DNA from 2 places in the Imbroritus primus genome. Region 2 is predicted to be linked to the other one. Evidence: predicted binding sites of a transcription regulator. Region 2 holds the regulator's gene; the other holds the start of a gene.
What was found. The regulator FNR, encoded in region 2, switches genes on or off when oxygen is low (the NO sensors DNR and NnrR bind a similar motif). The targets are predictions, from matches to a motif close to TTGATNNNNATCAA.
Positions count from the first base shown of each region.

Region 1: a site for FNR is predicted at 4,447-4,460, ahead of hemN (oxygen-independent coproporphyrinogen III oxidase). Genes of this name have one in related genera too.

Region 1 covers NZ_OZ201294.1:23,064-30,268, reverse strand. The annotation lists gene ACQ3C8_RS15085 (hotdog fold thioesterase) at 1-423, opposite strand, end outside; gene ACQ3C8_RS15080 (hypothetical protein) at 548-1,057, opposite strand; gene ACQ3C8_RS15075 (transglycosylase domain-containing protein) at 1,281-4,361, shown strand; gene hemN (oxygen-independent coproporphyrinogen III oxidase) at 4,523-6,064, shown strand; gene ACQ3C8_RS15065 (fatty acid desaturase) at 6,070-7,158, shown strand.
Region 2 covers NZ_OZ201293.1:1,691,741-1,698,945, reverse strand. The annotation lists gene ccoO (cytochrome-c oxidase, cbb3-type subunit II) at 1-176, shown strand, start outside; gene ACQ3C8_RS07800 (cbb3-type cytochrome oxidase subunit 3) at 173-337, shown strand; gene ccoP (cytochrome-c oxidase, cbb3-type subunit III) at 340-1,260, shown strand; gene ccoG (cytochrome c oxidase accessory protein CcoG) at 1,373-2,800, shown strand; gene ACQ3C8_RS07785 (FixH family protein) at 2,869-3,084, shown strand; gene ACQ3C8_RS07780 (hypothetical protein) at 3,081-3,344, shown strand; gene fnr (fumarate/nitrate reduction transcriptional regulator Fnr) at 3,382-4,107, opposite strand; gene ACQ3C8_RS07770 (sulfite exporter TauE/SafE family protein) at 4,179-4,922, shown strand; gene scpB (SMC-Scp complex subunit ScpB) at 5,301-6,284, shown strand; gene ACQ3C8_RS07760 (pseudouridine synthase) at 6,316-7,205, shown strand, end outside.

The sequences.
Region 1 (7,205 bases), on a different replicon from region 2:
GCCTTCGCGCGGCAGCACGGCCATGGTCAGCCGCGCGATGCAGACCAAGCGGTCAGCCTCGTCGCGGACTTCGATGCCCCAGACATGCGTCGAGCGGCCCACGTGGATGGCGCGCACGGTGCCCGTGACAAACCCGCTGGTCACGGCGCGCACATGGTTGGCGTTGATGTCGAGCCCCACGCAGTAGTGCGTGGCAAGGTCGATGCACATGCTGGCCGCCGTGCTGCCGAGCGTTTCCGCCAGCAGCACCGAAGCCCCGCCATGCAGGATGCCGAATGGCTGGCGGGTACGCGCGTCCACCGGCATGCGCGCGCTCAGTGACGCGTCATCCATGTGGGTATATTCAATGCCGAGATTGGAGACGGCCGTATCCTGCGAGCGCGCCTGCAGCGCCTCCAGCGGTTTGGGGTGGGTCCAGAGCATGGGTTGAACGGATGAATGAAAACCATCCGATCATACCGGCATCCGGCCGGCGGCACCTGCCGCCGGGGCGGCTACCCCAAACCACGCCAACTGCGGTCACCCCGCCGCAGTCGCTTCACGGCCATCACATCGGTTCCGGCGGATGCCGCTCAAGGTGCTTGTATGCCCCTGCCGCCATCAGGCCGAAGACCATATGCGCGAACAGGCTTTCGATGCTGCGCGCCTCGTTGAACCACGGGAAGAAACGCACCAGTCCGTAGAAGTTGACCACATACACCAGCGCACCAAAGGCGATGCCCGTGCCCAGCGCCAGCGCGTAGCCGCTGTCGAGCCGAAACGCGGTGATCAATGCCGCCAGCAGCGTCGCCAGCACGATGGCCAGCGCGTAATGCACAAGCAGCGCGACCCCTACGACCATCCACGCCGGCTGCGCTGGCGCCGTGAGAACATCGCGGCCGAGGACGATGGCGGCCACCATGGTGACCGAGCCCCAGGCGCCCTGATACATCAGGAACCGCACTACCAGCAGTTCCATGACGATGAACACCGTGCCGGCCACGAGCCCGGCGAGCGCAGCGGCGCGCCAGTCCGGCAGGCGATGGGTGAAGTGGTGAGATTGCAGATGGAGTTCCATGTTCCGCTCCTTGCCATCCTCCCGCCGCACTGTTGCGTACTGTTTGCCGTGGCCCCGGTCCGCGGCCCGTCAGGCGCGCCGCATACTTCATTTATAGTCCATCGCCAGCGGGGCGTGCAGTGGCGCAGCGCCGCCTGCCCGCTGACGCTGGCAGGTGCTGCCACCGTGACATACCATGGAGTGAAGCAGTCGGTGCCAACGCACCGCAAGCCGGAACGGGAACATGTCGCGAAGAACCTGGACCTACGTCTGCCTGCTGTTGGGGATCGCCGGCCTGGTGTATGTGGCCGTGGCGCTTGTCGTGGACGAATTGCGTACCTCGCAACGCCAGGCGCACTACCTCAGCGACTTCGCCCGCGGGCTGACGTTCGAGGAGCAGCCCGGAGCAAGCGACGCCATCCGTTTTCCCATGCATGGGCCGGCCGACACCCGCTTCGGCTACACCTGGATTCCTCAACTGACCACGCGCCTCGAGGCGCGCGGCTTCACCCGCGAAGCGCAGGCACGCCAGTCGCCCGCGCTCATGCACTGGCTCGACTCGGGCATGTACGCGCCGTACCGCGAAAAAACCACAGCTGGCCTCCAGCTACTGGACTGCCACGGGGAGACGCTGTTCGCCCGCCGTTATCCGGAACAGCAGTACGCCGGGTTCGCGGACATTCCTCCCGTGCTGGTCAACAGCCTGCTGTTCATCGAGAACCAGAGCTTGCTCGACCCCGAGTTTCCGGAGCGCAATCCGGCCGTGGACTGGCGGCGACTCGCGCGTGCGGCGCTCGATCTGCCCTTGCGCGCCATCGATCCAGAGAACAGTACGCCGGGTGGCAGCACGCTGGCGACGCAAATCGAAAAATTCCGGCACTCGGCGGGCGGGCGCACGGAATCCGTTCGCGAGAAATTCCGGCAGATGGGTTCCGCCGCGGTACGCGCCTATCGCGACGGACCGGACACCACGCTGGCACGCCAGCGCATCGTCACCGACTACCTGAATGCAGTGCCGCTGGCTGCGCGCAGCCCCGTCGGGGAAATCCTCGGCATCGGCGAGGGCCTCGCGCTCTGGTATGGCACACCCTTCGAGGAAGCCAACCGCGAGCTGCACGCGCTCGACATGCACGCGCCGACACCACGCCAGGGCGAGATCTACAAACAGATGCTCTCGCTGGTGGTCTCGCAGCGCCGACCGTCGTACTACCTGCGGCGCGATACCGACGAACTGACCGCCATGACCGACAGCTACCTGCGCCTGCTGGCGGCGGCCGGCATCATCTCCCCCGCCCTGCGTGATGCCGCACTGCAGGCACCGCTGCATAAGGCGCCCCCACCCGTGCCGCTTGCCACCAGCTCGTTTGTCGCCAGCAAGGCTGTGAACCAGGTACGCAGCGAGCTTGCGCGGCTTACCGGTGTCGCGAGCCGCTACGATCTGGAGCGTTTCGACCTCCAGGCCGCCAGCACGATCAATGGCGTCCTGCAGGTGCGCGTCGCGGAAGCGCTGCAGGCCATCCGCACAGCAGCCGGCGCGCGCAGTTTCGGTCTGTATGGCAAGAACCTGCTGCGCGAAGGCGATGATCCTTCACGCCTGAACGTCAGCTTCACGCTCTACGAACTGGACGGCGACAGCAGCGCACTCCGTGTCCAGGCCGACACGCTCGACCAGCCATTCGACCTGAATACCGGCGCACGCCTCAACCTCGGTTCCACAGCCAAGCTACGCACGCTGGTGACCTATCTGGAAATCATCGCCGAACTGCACAGCCGCTACGCGGCGCTGGACGACATCGGCCTGCACGCGCAAACGCCGGAACGCGATGACGCCCTGAACCGCTGGGCGATCGACTATCTGCTGCGCACGCGGGACCGCGATCTGGGCGCGATGCTCGACGCCGCGCTGGAGCGTAAGTATTCAGACAACGACAGTGAACTGTTCCTGACAGGCGGCGGGCTGCAGAAATTCTCCAACTTCGAGTCCGCCAAGACTGGACAGATGTTGTCCGTGCGCATGGGCTTCCGCAATTCAGTGAACCTGGTGTTCATCCGCCTGATGCGCGATATCGTCCGCTATGAAACCTACCGTGCCGTGCCCGAAGCCGCAGCGATCCTCTCGGGCCAGGCCGCCGATGCGCGGCTTGCCTACCTGCGGCAGTTCGCCGACCAGGAAGGCGCGGCCTATCTGACGGATTTCCAGCGCATCTACCGTGGCCTGCCGCGGGCACAGCGCGTGGCGCGCCTGCTCGATCGCGTCAAGCCGGTTCCGACTCGGCTCGCGGTGGCACTGCGCAGCGCCGACCCGGCACTTGGCGTGGACGATTTCGCCCGCACGCTGCGCGCCCGGCTGCCACGCCAGCGCCTCACCGACGCCGACGTGCAAACGCTGTACGACAAATATGCGCCGGAGCGGTTTTCGCTCAACGATCGCGGCTACCTGTCCGGCATTCATTCGCTGGAATTGTGGCTCGTGGCGCATCTGGAACGCTACGGAGATACCTCGCTCGACCGCCTGCTGCAGGAAAGCAAGGCCGTGCGGCAGGAGGTCTACAACTGGTTGTTCAAGACCAGTCGCACCGGCGCGCAGAACACACGCATCCGCACACTGCTCGAACAGGCGGCATTCGAACGCATCGGCAAGCGCTGGCAGCGGCTGGGCTATCCGTTCGACACGCTCACGCCGTCGTACGCGGCCTCCATCGGTGCCTCTGGCGACCGCCCGGCCGCGCTGGCCGAACTGGCGTCGATCATCCTCAATGACGGACGGCGTCCGCCCGTCACGGCTGTCGAGACGCTGGACATCGGCAGCGATACGCCGTTCGCCACGCGCTTCCGTTTTCGACCTGCGTCCGGCGAGCAGTTGCTGGTACCGGAGATCGCCTCGCGGGTACGTGACGCCATGCGCGACGTGGTCGACAACGGTACGGCCCGCGCGCTCCGGCCATTTTTCCAGAAAGCCGCCGGCAGCGCCGGCCCGCCGCTTGTACTGGCCGGCAAGACGGGCACGGGCGATCACCGTCACCAGTCGTTCTCGCCGAGCGGCGCGCTGACGGCGTCACGCGCCATCAGCCGCACCGCAAACTTCGTCTTTACCATCGGGGAACGCTTCTACGGCACGGTCACGATCCATGTGGGCGAGCCGTATGCGGCGCGCTACAGCTTCACCAGCGGCCTCGCGGTCCGGCTGCTGGGCGGACTCGCGCCCGAGATCGTCGCGGCGCTGCAGCCGCCCGGTACCGGCGCCCGGCTGGCGTGCCCGCGCACGCCAGATTCCGGCCTTGCGGGGTCAACGCCTGTATCGATGCCCGCGTCGACGCCGCTATAACATGTGATGTGCGGGGCGCTATGGCTCACGTGATGCAGGCATCGCCACGGATATCGATCACGATCAAGCCCGGCCCGCCCCGGGCTTGATCCTTGTCAAGGCGTCCTCCACGGGCTTGCCGTACGGTAACGGAAATCGTTCCTGTTGCGTCTGAGCCCATCATGCGACCTGCTTCCACCATCCCTGTCCGTGGTACTTCCGCGCCTGCGCCCTGTGTCTCTGGCGATGCGCCGGCCGACGCGGCTGCAGCACGCCTGCGCGATACCTTGCAGCGGTTCGGCGGCAGCGGGCCACGCTACACCTCCTATCCCACCGCGGACCGCTTTACCGAAGCCATTACCGCCGAGGACTACATCCGCCAGCTACGGGCTGTGGCGACGCGCACAGCCGCTCCAGGCGCCGCGCCGCTCTCGCTGTATTTCCATCTGCCGTTTTGCGCACACCTGTGCTGGTACTGCGGCTGCAACAAGGTGGTGACGCGCGACCATGGCCGCAGCGCCAAGTACATCCGCTATCTCGACCGTGAAATGGCGCTGGTGACCGAGGCCACCGGACGCGGCCTGCCGGTGGGGCAGTTGCACTGGGGCGGCGGCACGCCGACCTTTCTCAGCCACGAGGAAATGCGCGACCTGATGCGGCGCACGCGCCAGTATTTCGATCTGCAGGCAGACGGCGAGTACGCCATCGAGATCGATCCCCGCGCAGTGCAGGACGATACCGTCGCCGTGCTGGCGGAACTCGGCTTCAACCGCTTCAGCCTGGGCGTGCAGGATGTCGATCCGGCCGTACAGGAAGCCATCCACCGCGTGCAGCCGGTCAGCCAAACGCGTGCCGTGATCGATGCCGCGCGCCGCCACGGCATCCGCTCGATCAACCTCGACCTGATCTGCGGCCTGCCGTTGCAGACGCTCGCCAGTTTCGACGCGACGCTGCGTACGGTCATCGACATGGCCCCGGAGCGCATCGCCATCTACGGCTACGCGCACCTGCCGCACCTGTTCAAGCCGCAGCGCCGCATCGATGAGGATGCTCTGCCGACTGCCAGCGAAAAGCTCGACATGATGCTGCTGGCTGGCGAACGGCTGGCCGCCGCCGGCTATATCGACATCGGCATGGATCATTACGCGCGGCCTGATGACGACCTGGCACGTGCACAAGCCGAAGGCCGGCTGCACCGCAATTTCCAGGGCTATTCGACGCAGGCCCAGTCCGACCTGCTGGCCTTCGGCATCTCCGCCATCGGTAAACCCGGCGAGGCGTTCGTGCAGAACGTGCGCACGCTCGACGACTACTACACCGCGCTCGATGCACGCCGCTTTCCGGTCCTGCGCGGCCACCACCTGACGAAAGAGGACCATCGGCGCGCCGAGATCATCCAGGCGCTGATGTGCCACTTTACGTTCGATATCCCGGCCTTCGAAGCGCGTCATCAAATTGACTTCCAGCACGCTTATGCTGGCGCGCTGGCACAGCTCGTCCCACTGCAGGCGGCTGGACTGGTGACCGTGGACGCCACGCGCATCGGCGTCACTCCGCTGGGGCGCCATCTGGTGCGGCGCGTGGCCATGGCCTTCGACGCCTACCTGGCGGCCGAGCCGGTGGGAGATGGCCGCACAAATGACCGCGCGGACCGTCACCCTGAGGGGTGCGGCACATCCCGCGCCATCCCGATTCAGCCCCTGCGCTATTCGCGCATCTTGTGAGTACCATGCCGACCCAGACCCGTTCGTCCAATCCTTCCCCGGTGCCGCACCGCAAAGTGCTGCGCCAGCATCTGCAAGCCTACGAGGCTAAGCGCACCGCGCTGGCCATTGTGCTGCTGTGCGTCGACCTGGCGCTGCATGCGGCGCTGTTCGCCAGCATCATCCTGTTCGAGGCATGGTGGGCCAAGCTGCTGTGCGCACTGGCCGCCGGCTTCGTGATCGGCCGCCTGTTCATCATCGGCCACGATGCCTGCCACCAGAGCCTGACACCGCACCGCGGCCTGAACCGGGTACTGGGGCGCATCGCCTTCCTGCCTTCGCTCACGCCCTACAGCCTGTGGGATGTCGGCCACAACGTGGTGCACCACGGCTACACCAATCTCAAGGGCGTGGATTTCGTATGGGCGCCCAAGACACGTGAGGAATATGCCGCGCTCTCGCCCACCCGCAAGGTGCTCGAACGCATCTACCGCAGTGGCTGGGGACCGTGGCTGTATTACTTCATCGAGATCTGGTGGCTGCGCATGTTTTTCCCGAGCAAGGCCCACATGCCGTCGCAACGCGCGATATTCCTGCGCGACAACCTGCTCGTCTCGGCCGCCGGCCTGTTGTGGATCGGCGGCATGGTGGCTGCCGCGCTGGCCACCGGCCAGTCGGTGGCGCTCCTGCTGCTGATGGGCTTCGTGGTGCCTTTTGTGTTCTGGAATGCCATGATCGGTTTCGTGGTGTACGTGCACCACACGCATCCGCGCGTGTCGTGGCATGCCGACAAGGCCGCATGGGCTGCCGCCAATCCGTTTGTCTCGACCACCGTGCACCTGACCTTTCCGTTCCGCATCGGCGCGCTGATGCACCACATCATGGAGCACACCGCGCACCATGTGAGCATGGCGATTCCGCTGTACCAGTTGAAGCAGGCGCAGGGCTGGCTCGACGAGACCTTGCCCGCCTGCGTGATCGTGCAGCGCTTTTCGTGGCGCTGGTACTTCGACACGGCGCGCCGCTGCAAGCTGTATGACTTCGCCCAGCGCTGCTGGACCGATTTCCAGGGACGTCCGACCAGTACGCCGGCACCGGCCGTGGCCGCGGCCTGACGGTCCACACGCTATCCCCTCGGGGGTAGGTGTGGATCCATGCCCTG
Region 2 (7,205 bases):
TCGAGGTACGCATGCGGACTTTGCGCACGCTAGGCGTGCCTTATACCGATGCGCAGATTGCTGGCGCCAAAGCCGAGCTTGCGGGCAAGAGCGAGGAAGACGCGATGGTCGCCTATCTGCAGGGCCTCGGCACCGCGCTTAAACCTGTGCGCCTGGGTGCGCAGAAGGAGCAATGATGGGCATGCTTTCCGCACTGGCCACGGTGATCTCCATGGCGACATTCATCGGCATCGTCTGCTGGGCATGGTCGAAAGGCCGACAGGCGGCCAACCGTGATGCGGCCATGCTGCCGTTCGCGCTGCCCGACGAGGCAGAGGACTCCAAGACAGGATACTGACAATGAGCGACTTCTTTTCCGCCGGCTGGGGATACTACATCGCCGCCATTTCCCTCATCGGTATCGCATGGTGCCTGTGGCTGCTGTGGTCGCAGCGCAAGACCACCGTGCAGCTCAAGCCGGATGGTTCGGTCGACGATACGACCGGGCATGTCTGGGACGGAGACCTGCGTGAGCTGAACAATCCATTGCCACGTTGGTGGGCCTGGATGTTCATCCTGGCGTGCGTATTCGGTCTGGCCTATCTGGTGCTCTATCCGGGCCTCGGTACCTACAAGGGCACCCTGCAGTACACCACGCGCGATGCGTTGGCCAAGCAGCAGGCCGAGGTCGAGGCCAACGTACGTCCGCTATATGCGAAGTACATGCAGATGGACGTGCCGGCAATCGCCAAGGATAGCCAGGCGCGCGAGATCGGCCAGCGCCTGTTCCTGAACTACTGTGCGCAATGCCATGGCTCCGACGCGGGCGGTAGTAAGGGCTTTCCGAATCTGACCGATGGCGACTGGCTGTATGGCGGCGAGCCCGACACGATCACGCAATCGATCCTGAAAGGCCGTAACGGCATCATGCCGCCGTTTGCGGCGCAACTCGACGGCAACAAGGCCGGCGATGTCGCGCAATACGTGCGCTCGCTGTCCGGGCTGCCTGCCGATCCGATTCGCGTGGCGCGCGGTGAGCCGCTGTACAAGGCGAATTGCGTGGCATGCCATGGCGCGGGCGGCAAGGGCAACCAGGCCCTGGGCGCACCGAATCTGTCCGACCGCACATGGCTGTATGGCAGTTCGGAACGCACCATCGTGGAAACGATTCTCAAGGGCCGCAATAACGTGATGCCTGCCCATGAAGAAATCCTGACACCGGAAAAAGTGCGCATGATCAGCGCCTACGTCTGGGGTCTGTCGAATGGCGCGGCACGCTAGAGCTGTGTTCGGCCGTGCCCGGGGCTGGCGCCCCGGCACGGTTATCCCGCAGCGCGTTGGAATGCAATAAGGAACGGATATGAGTACCCCGGCACCTCCGGACTGGCAGCCCATGCAGCCCCAACAATCCACGCAGCCAGAAAGCGTGGAAGCGGCGCTGTACGAGGTTCGACGCAAGATCTATCCGCGCGCCGTGTCCGGGCTGTTCGCCCGGTGGCGCGTGTGGACGGTGCTGCTGACCCAGCTGCTGTTCTACGGGTTGCCGTGGATGTCATGGAATGGCCGGCAGGCCGTGCTGTTCGATCTCGCCGGACGTAAATTCCATATCTTCGGGCTCGTGATGTGGCCGCAGGACATTATCTTCCTGACGGTTCTGCTGGTGATTTCAGCGCTCTCGCTGTTCCTGTTCACCGCGTTGGCCGGGCGCCTGTTCTGCGGGTATGCGTGCCCGCAAACGGTCTACACCGAAATCTTCATGTGGATCGAGCGCAAGATCGAGGGCGATCGCTTTGCGCGGATCCGCCTCGACAGCGATCCATGGTCACTGCGCAAGCTGCGCCTGAAGACCGCCAAGCATCTGGCCTGGGGCGCCATCGCCCTGTGGACCGGCTTTACCTTCGTCGGCTACTTCACCCCGATCCGCGAGCTGGGCCAGGCAGTCGCGACCTTCAGCCTCGGTCCGTGGGAAACCTTCTGGCTGCTGTTCTACAGCGTTGCCACCTGGGGCAATGCGGGCTTCCTGCGCGAACAGGTTTGCAAGTACATGTGCCCATATGCTCGCTTCCAGAGCGTGATGGTCGATCACGATACGCTGGTGGTGACGTATGATCCGGTACGTGGCGACCCGCGCGGTAAGCGTTCCAAGCGCGAAGACCATCGCGCGGCTGGCCTGGGTGATTGCGTCGACTGCCGTATCTGCGTGCAGGTCTGTCCGACCGGCATCGACATCCGCGATGGCCTGCAGTACGAGTGCATCGGCTGTGGCGCCTGTATCGATGCGTGCGACCAGGTCATGGACAAGATGATGTATCCGCGTGGCCTGATCCGCTACACGTCGGAGCGCGCCATCGAGGAGCGCCTCACGCCCGCCGAGGCACGGCGCCATATCAAGCGTCCGCGCATCCTGATCTACAGCGTGCTGTGGATCGTGCTGGTAGGGGCCTTCTTTACCGCACTGGCGATGCGTTCGCCGCTCAAGGTCGATGTCATCCGCGACCGGGGCGCGCTGGCGCGGGAAGTGGAGGGCGGCATGATCGAGAACGTATACCGCCTGCAGTTGATCAACACCACCGAGTCGCCGATGCCGCTGCGCATCACGGCCGAGGGCCTGCCGGCACTGCAGGTACGTGGCCTGCCGACCGAGACGGAGGGCGTGGTGGTGGTGGCAGCAGCGTCCAACCTGCTGGTGCCGGTGCGTCTGCGCCTGCCGATGGATGCAGCCGAGCCGGGCACACATGCCATTCGCTTTCGCATCGCTTCCCTGCAGCCGGATGGCGGCGCGGAGATCAACGAAGCGTCGAGTTTTATTGTGCCGAGATAATCAGGAAGGTGGGTCGTACATCGCGATCACGTACCGCCCAACCAGAACCGCGATCATAGGAGCGCGTGATGAAAGCAGCGACTGAAAGCAAGGTATGGTGGAAGGAGCCCTGGCCCTGGCTGCTGATGGCCGGTCCGGCCGTGGCAATGGTGGGCTGTGGCGTGACCATCTGGCTCGCCGTGTCCGGAGCCGACAAGGAAATCGTGCAGGGCGTCAGCAAGCAGGGGCTCAAGGTCGAGCAGGTCCAGGCGACTGCTGCGCCGGCCCGCCAGGAGCGGCCATGACAGTGCGGATCCTGCTGGCGGTGCTGTGGCCGGCATTCCTGGTCGCCGGGCTGGCCGAAGGCCTGCTGTTTTCAATGTTCAACCCGGACGACATCCAGGTGTTTGGCGTGGATGTCGAGCTGTCGCGCATGGCAGCCTACACCATCGGCTTCTTCATGCTGTGGGGAATGTGCACGATGTCCGGGTTGCTGACCGCCTACGTCATTACCGGATTGCGTGATCCGCTGATGGAGCCGGCACAAGATGATCTGCGCCGGTAGCCGGCATGCCGTGCCACGGCATGCGGCAGCTCATTGCTCAGCAGCGGGAACCGACCAGCTGGCGCAGGGCATCCATGTCCACCAGCTTGACCTGGCGTTGCTTGACCTGGATGAAACCGGATTCGGCGAAGCGCGAGAACAGCCGGCTGACGGTCTCCAGCTTCAGGCCGAGGTAGCTGCCGATTTCCTCGCGGCTCATGCGCAGGAGAAATTCCGTGGCGGAGTATCCGCGCGTGGACATGCGTTGCGACAGGTTCAGCAGAAAGGCTGCCAGCCGCTCTTCGGCGCGCATGGCGCCGAGCATCACGAGCATGTCATGGTCGCGCGAGATCTCGTTGCTCATCAGGCGCATGATCTGGATCTGCAGGGAAGGGAGTTCGCGCGCCAGTTCCTGGAGTTCATCGAACCGCAGCACACAGGCTTCGCTATCTTCCAGCGCGATGGCGTCCGACACGTGCACCATCTTGCCCAGGCCGTCAAGGCCGACGATTTCGCCCGGCAGGTGAAAGCCGGTGATCTGGCTGCGGCCATCCTGCAGCGTCAGGACGGTCTTCAGGGTACCGAAGCGCACGCCGTAGACGGTGGTCAGCGGGTCGCCCTGACGGTACAGCAGCTTGCCGCGAGGAATACGGACGCGTTCGCTGACCAACGCATCCATCCTGGTCGCGTCTTCGGCGGCAATGCCGACAGGCAGGCAGATCTGACCCAGGGCACAGGTCGAGCAGCGGGTACCGTTTTCGGCGACGGGCGTTCGAATAAGCACGGCAAAACCTGCCTTAAAACCATCAACGCGGGGATTGTACCCCTTACCGCGCCTCTCGGGGTGAAGTCCGTATGACAACCGGGATCCTCTTCAGTGCCTTCGTGATGGCCCTGCTCGGCGGTGTTCATTGTGCTGCGATGTGCGGCGGGGTCGCCGTGCTGGCCGAAGACCGCATGGCGTTGCCGCTGCGGCAGGTAAGGCCAGGCCGGCTGTGGCTGGAACAATGGGTCATGCACCTGGGCCGCCTGACCACTTACGCCATACTGGGCGGGGTGCTGGGCGCACTCGGCATGCTGGTCTGGCAGCAGTCGTGGCTGCCGGTTCAGCGCTGGCTGTTCGCCGCGGGCAGTTTCTGGATGATCGCCTACGGCCTGTTGCTCATGCTGCCAAACTCCCGCGACCGGACCGGCTGGGCGGGGCGTATGGGCCTGTGGCTGGGCCGGCTGATGCGCACGCTGCCAGGGCATGCCGCGTTCGGCCACTGGCTGGCCGGGCGGCCGGTCCTGCAGCGTTATGTCGCCGGGCTCGGGTGGGGGCTGATTCCCTGCGGGATGGTATATGGTGCGCTGGCACTGGCGCTGCTGGCCGGTAATCCGGTTGGCAGCGCGCTGGTCATGCTGGCGTTTGGCGCCGGCACCTTGCCTAATCTCCTGTTGCTCTCGGGCGGCGCGGGCTGGCTGCGGCACTGGGTCCGGCGGCCCGCCGTGCGCGGTACACTGGCGCTGGCCGTCACCGGCTTCGGACTGCTCGGACTGTACCGGGCCGTGCATCTGCCGGATGCATTGCTGGCGCAAGGCTTCTGCGTGACATTCTAGCGACGGTGTACGGTCGTCGCGCCCCGTCCCGCTGCCGACGTATTGCAGCCGATCGCGGAATTCGCCTACAATCCGGGAAAAGCAGTATTCAGATGGCCCGGTGCTAGGACCGCAGGCCCTGATTCAACGGAAGCCAGCCCCGGCACACACATGTTTCCTGCATGATTCCTGTGACGGGCCACCGGTGGCAACACCAGGCAAGCCGTGTAATCCCGTTTTCCGAAGTCGTGTGACTGTTGCAGCCTGTCGTTCTGGCGGTCCCTGCACTTTCCCGGCTGCTGGCTGCGAACCGGCAACGCCGTTTCGCCAGATTGAACCCAAGAATCCCGGGCGCCCGGGCACCACCGGCTGCCAGACCAAAACTGATCGCACACCTACATGAATACTCATGAGGCGAAAATCGTCCTCGAGACGGCGCTGATCTGCGCGCAGGAACCCTTGCGCGTCAACGATCTCCGCAAGCTGTTTGCCGAAGAAATCGGCCCGGATACGATTCGCGTCCTGCTTGAAGAGCTGCGGCTCGACTGGGAGGGGCGTGGTGTCGAGCTGGTCGCCTTGGCCACTGGCTGGCGTTTCCAGAGTCGCCCGGATCTGCGCGAATACCTGGACCGCCTGAACCCGGAAAAGCCCCCCAAATACTCACGGGCCGTGATGGAAACGCTGGCGATCATCGCCTATCGCCAGCCTGTGACGCGCGGCGATATCGAAGAAATCCGCGGCGTGACGGTCAATACGCAGATCATCAAGCAGCTCGAGGATCGCGGCTGGATCGAAGTGATTGGTCACCGTGACGTCCCAGGCCGGCCCGGCCTGTACGCGACCACCAAGTCTTTCCTGGACGACCTGGGCCTGCGCTCGCTCGACGAGTTGCCGCAACTGCAAGATGGACAGGCGCAACTCGCCGCCATGATGGCCAGCCAGGAAAGCATGGACTTCGCCCCGGAGGCCGCAGACGCAGATGCTGCAGCGAATGACGTCTCCGCAGAGGCGGAAGCTGGCGCGGTTGCTTCGGTCGCTGTTGATGCCGTAGAGGCGGCAGCCATCGAGGCCGGTGCTGCTTCGGACGTTGCCGAGGTCGAAACGACCCAAGCCGACGAAGACGACGAAGACGACGAAGACGACGAAGACGACGAAGACGACGAAGACGACGAAGACGACGAAGACGACGAAGACGACGAAGACGACGAAGACGACGAAGACGACGAAGACGACCGGTCGGCGCAGCGCGCTGCTCCCACCGATCCGGCGGCATCGGCTCACGTAGCAGCCAATCATTCCACAAGTGAACCGGACGCGCATGCGGACGGCAGCGCGGACGCCGATGAGCAGGCGCGTCGCGACAACACTCAACCAGATCACTAACGTGACAGATCAACATCAGCAGGATACCCGCATGGCCGACACGCCCAAGGTCAGTAACGACGATGCCGGCGCAGCGCCGGGCAACCCGGCTGCGGAGGGCAGTGAAGCCCCGCGCCGCAAGGGTTTGCGCCGCGGCCCCCGTAATCTCGTCACCGGAAGGCGGCAAGCCGCTCGTCCGGGCCGGCCCGAGAACCAGGGCGAGGCTGCCGTGGAAGCCGGTACCGATACCGGCGGTGGCGCGGGCAGGCAAAAGCCGGCAGGTTCGGCGCGGCCGGGCAAGCCGGCGGCAGGAAAAGGCCAGAAGGCCGGCGGCCGGGGGCGTCAGCAGAACGCCCGTGACCCGCAGAAGCGCCAGCCAGCAGCCCAGGCGCGTCCCACGGACAGCGGCATCGCGGGTCGCCCGCTGGCGGGTACCGTCGGCGACGACCTGTTTCGTTATGTCGTGTCCGGCGAATATGACCAGTTTGACGATGCATCACCCGATGATCCGCAGCGCGAGGCCAGGAAAAAGGGCCGCGAGCTGACAGCCGAGGATGATGCTCCGAAGCTTCACAAGATCCTGGCCGAGATCGGCATGGGATCGCGCCGCGACATGGAGGAGCTGATCCTGCAGGGCCGCGTATCCGTCAATGGCTTGCCGGCGCATATCGGACAGCGCATCCTGCCGACTGACCAGGTTCGCGTGAATGGCAAGCCAGTGCAGCGCAAGATCGCCACCAAGCCGCCGCGCGTGTTGCTGTATCACAAGCCAGCGGGCGAAATCGTCAGCCAGTCCGATCCCGAAAAACGTGCAACCGTATTCGAGAGCCTGCCGCGCATCAAGTCTGGAAAATGGGTGGCGGTGGGGCGGCTCGACTACAACACCGAAGGCCTGCTCATCTTTACGACCTCGGGTGATCTTGCCAACCGTTTTATGCATCC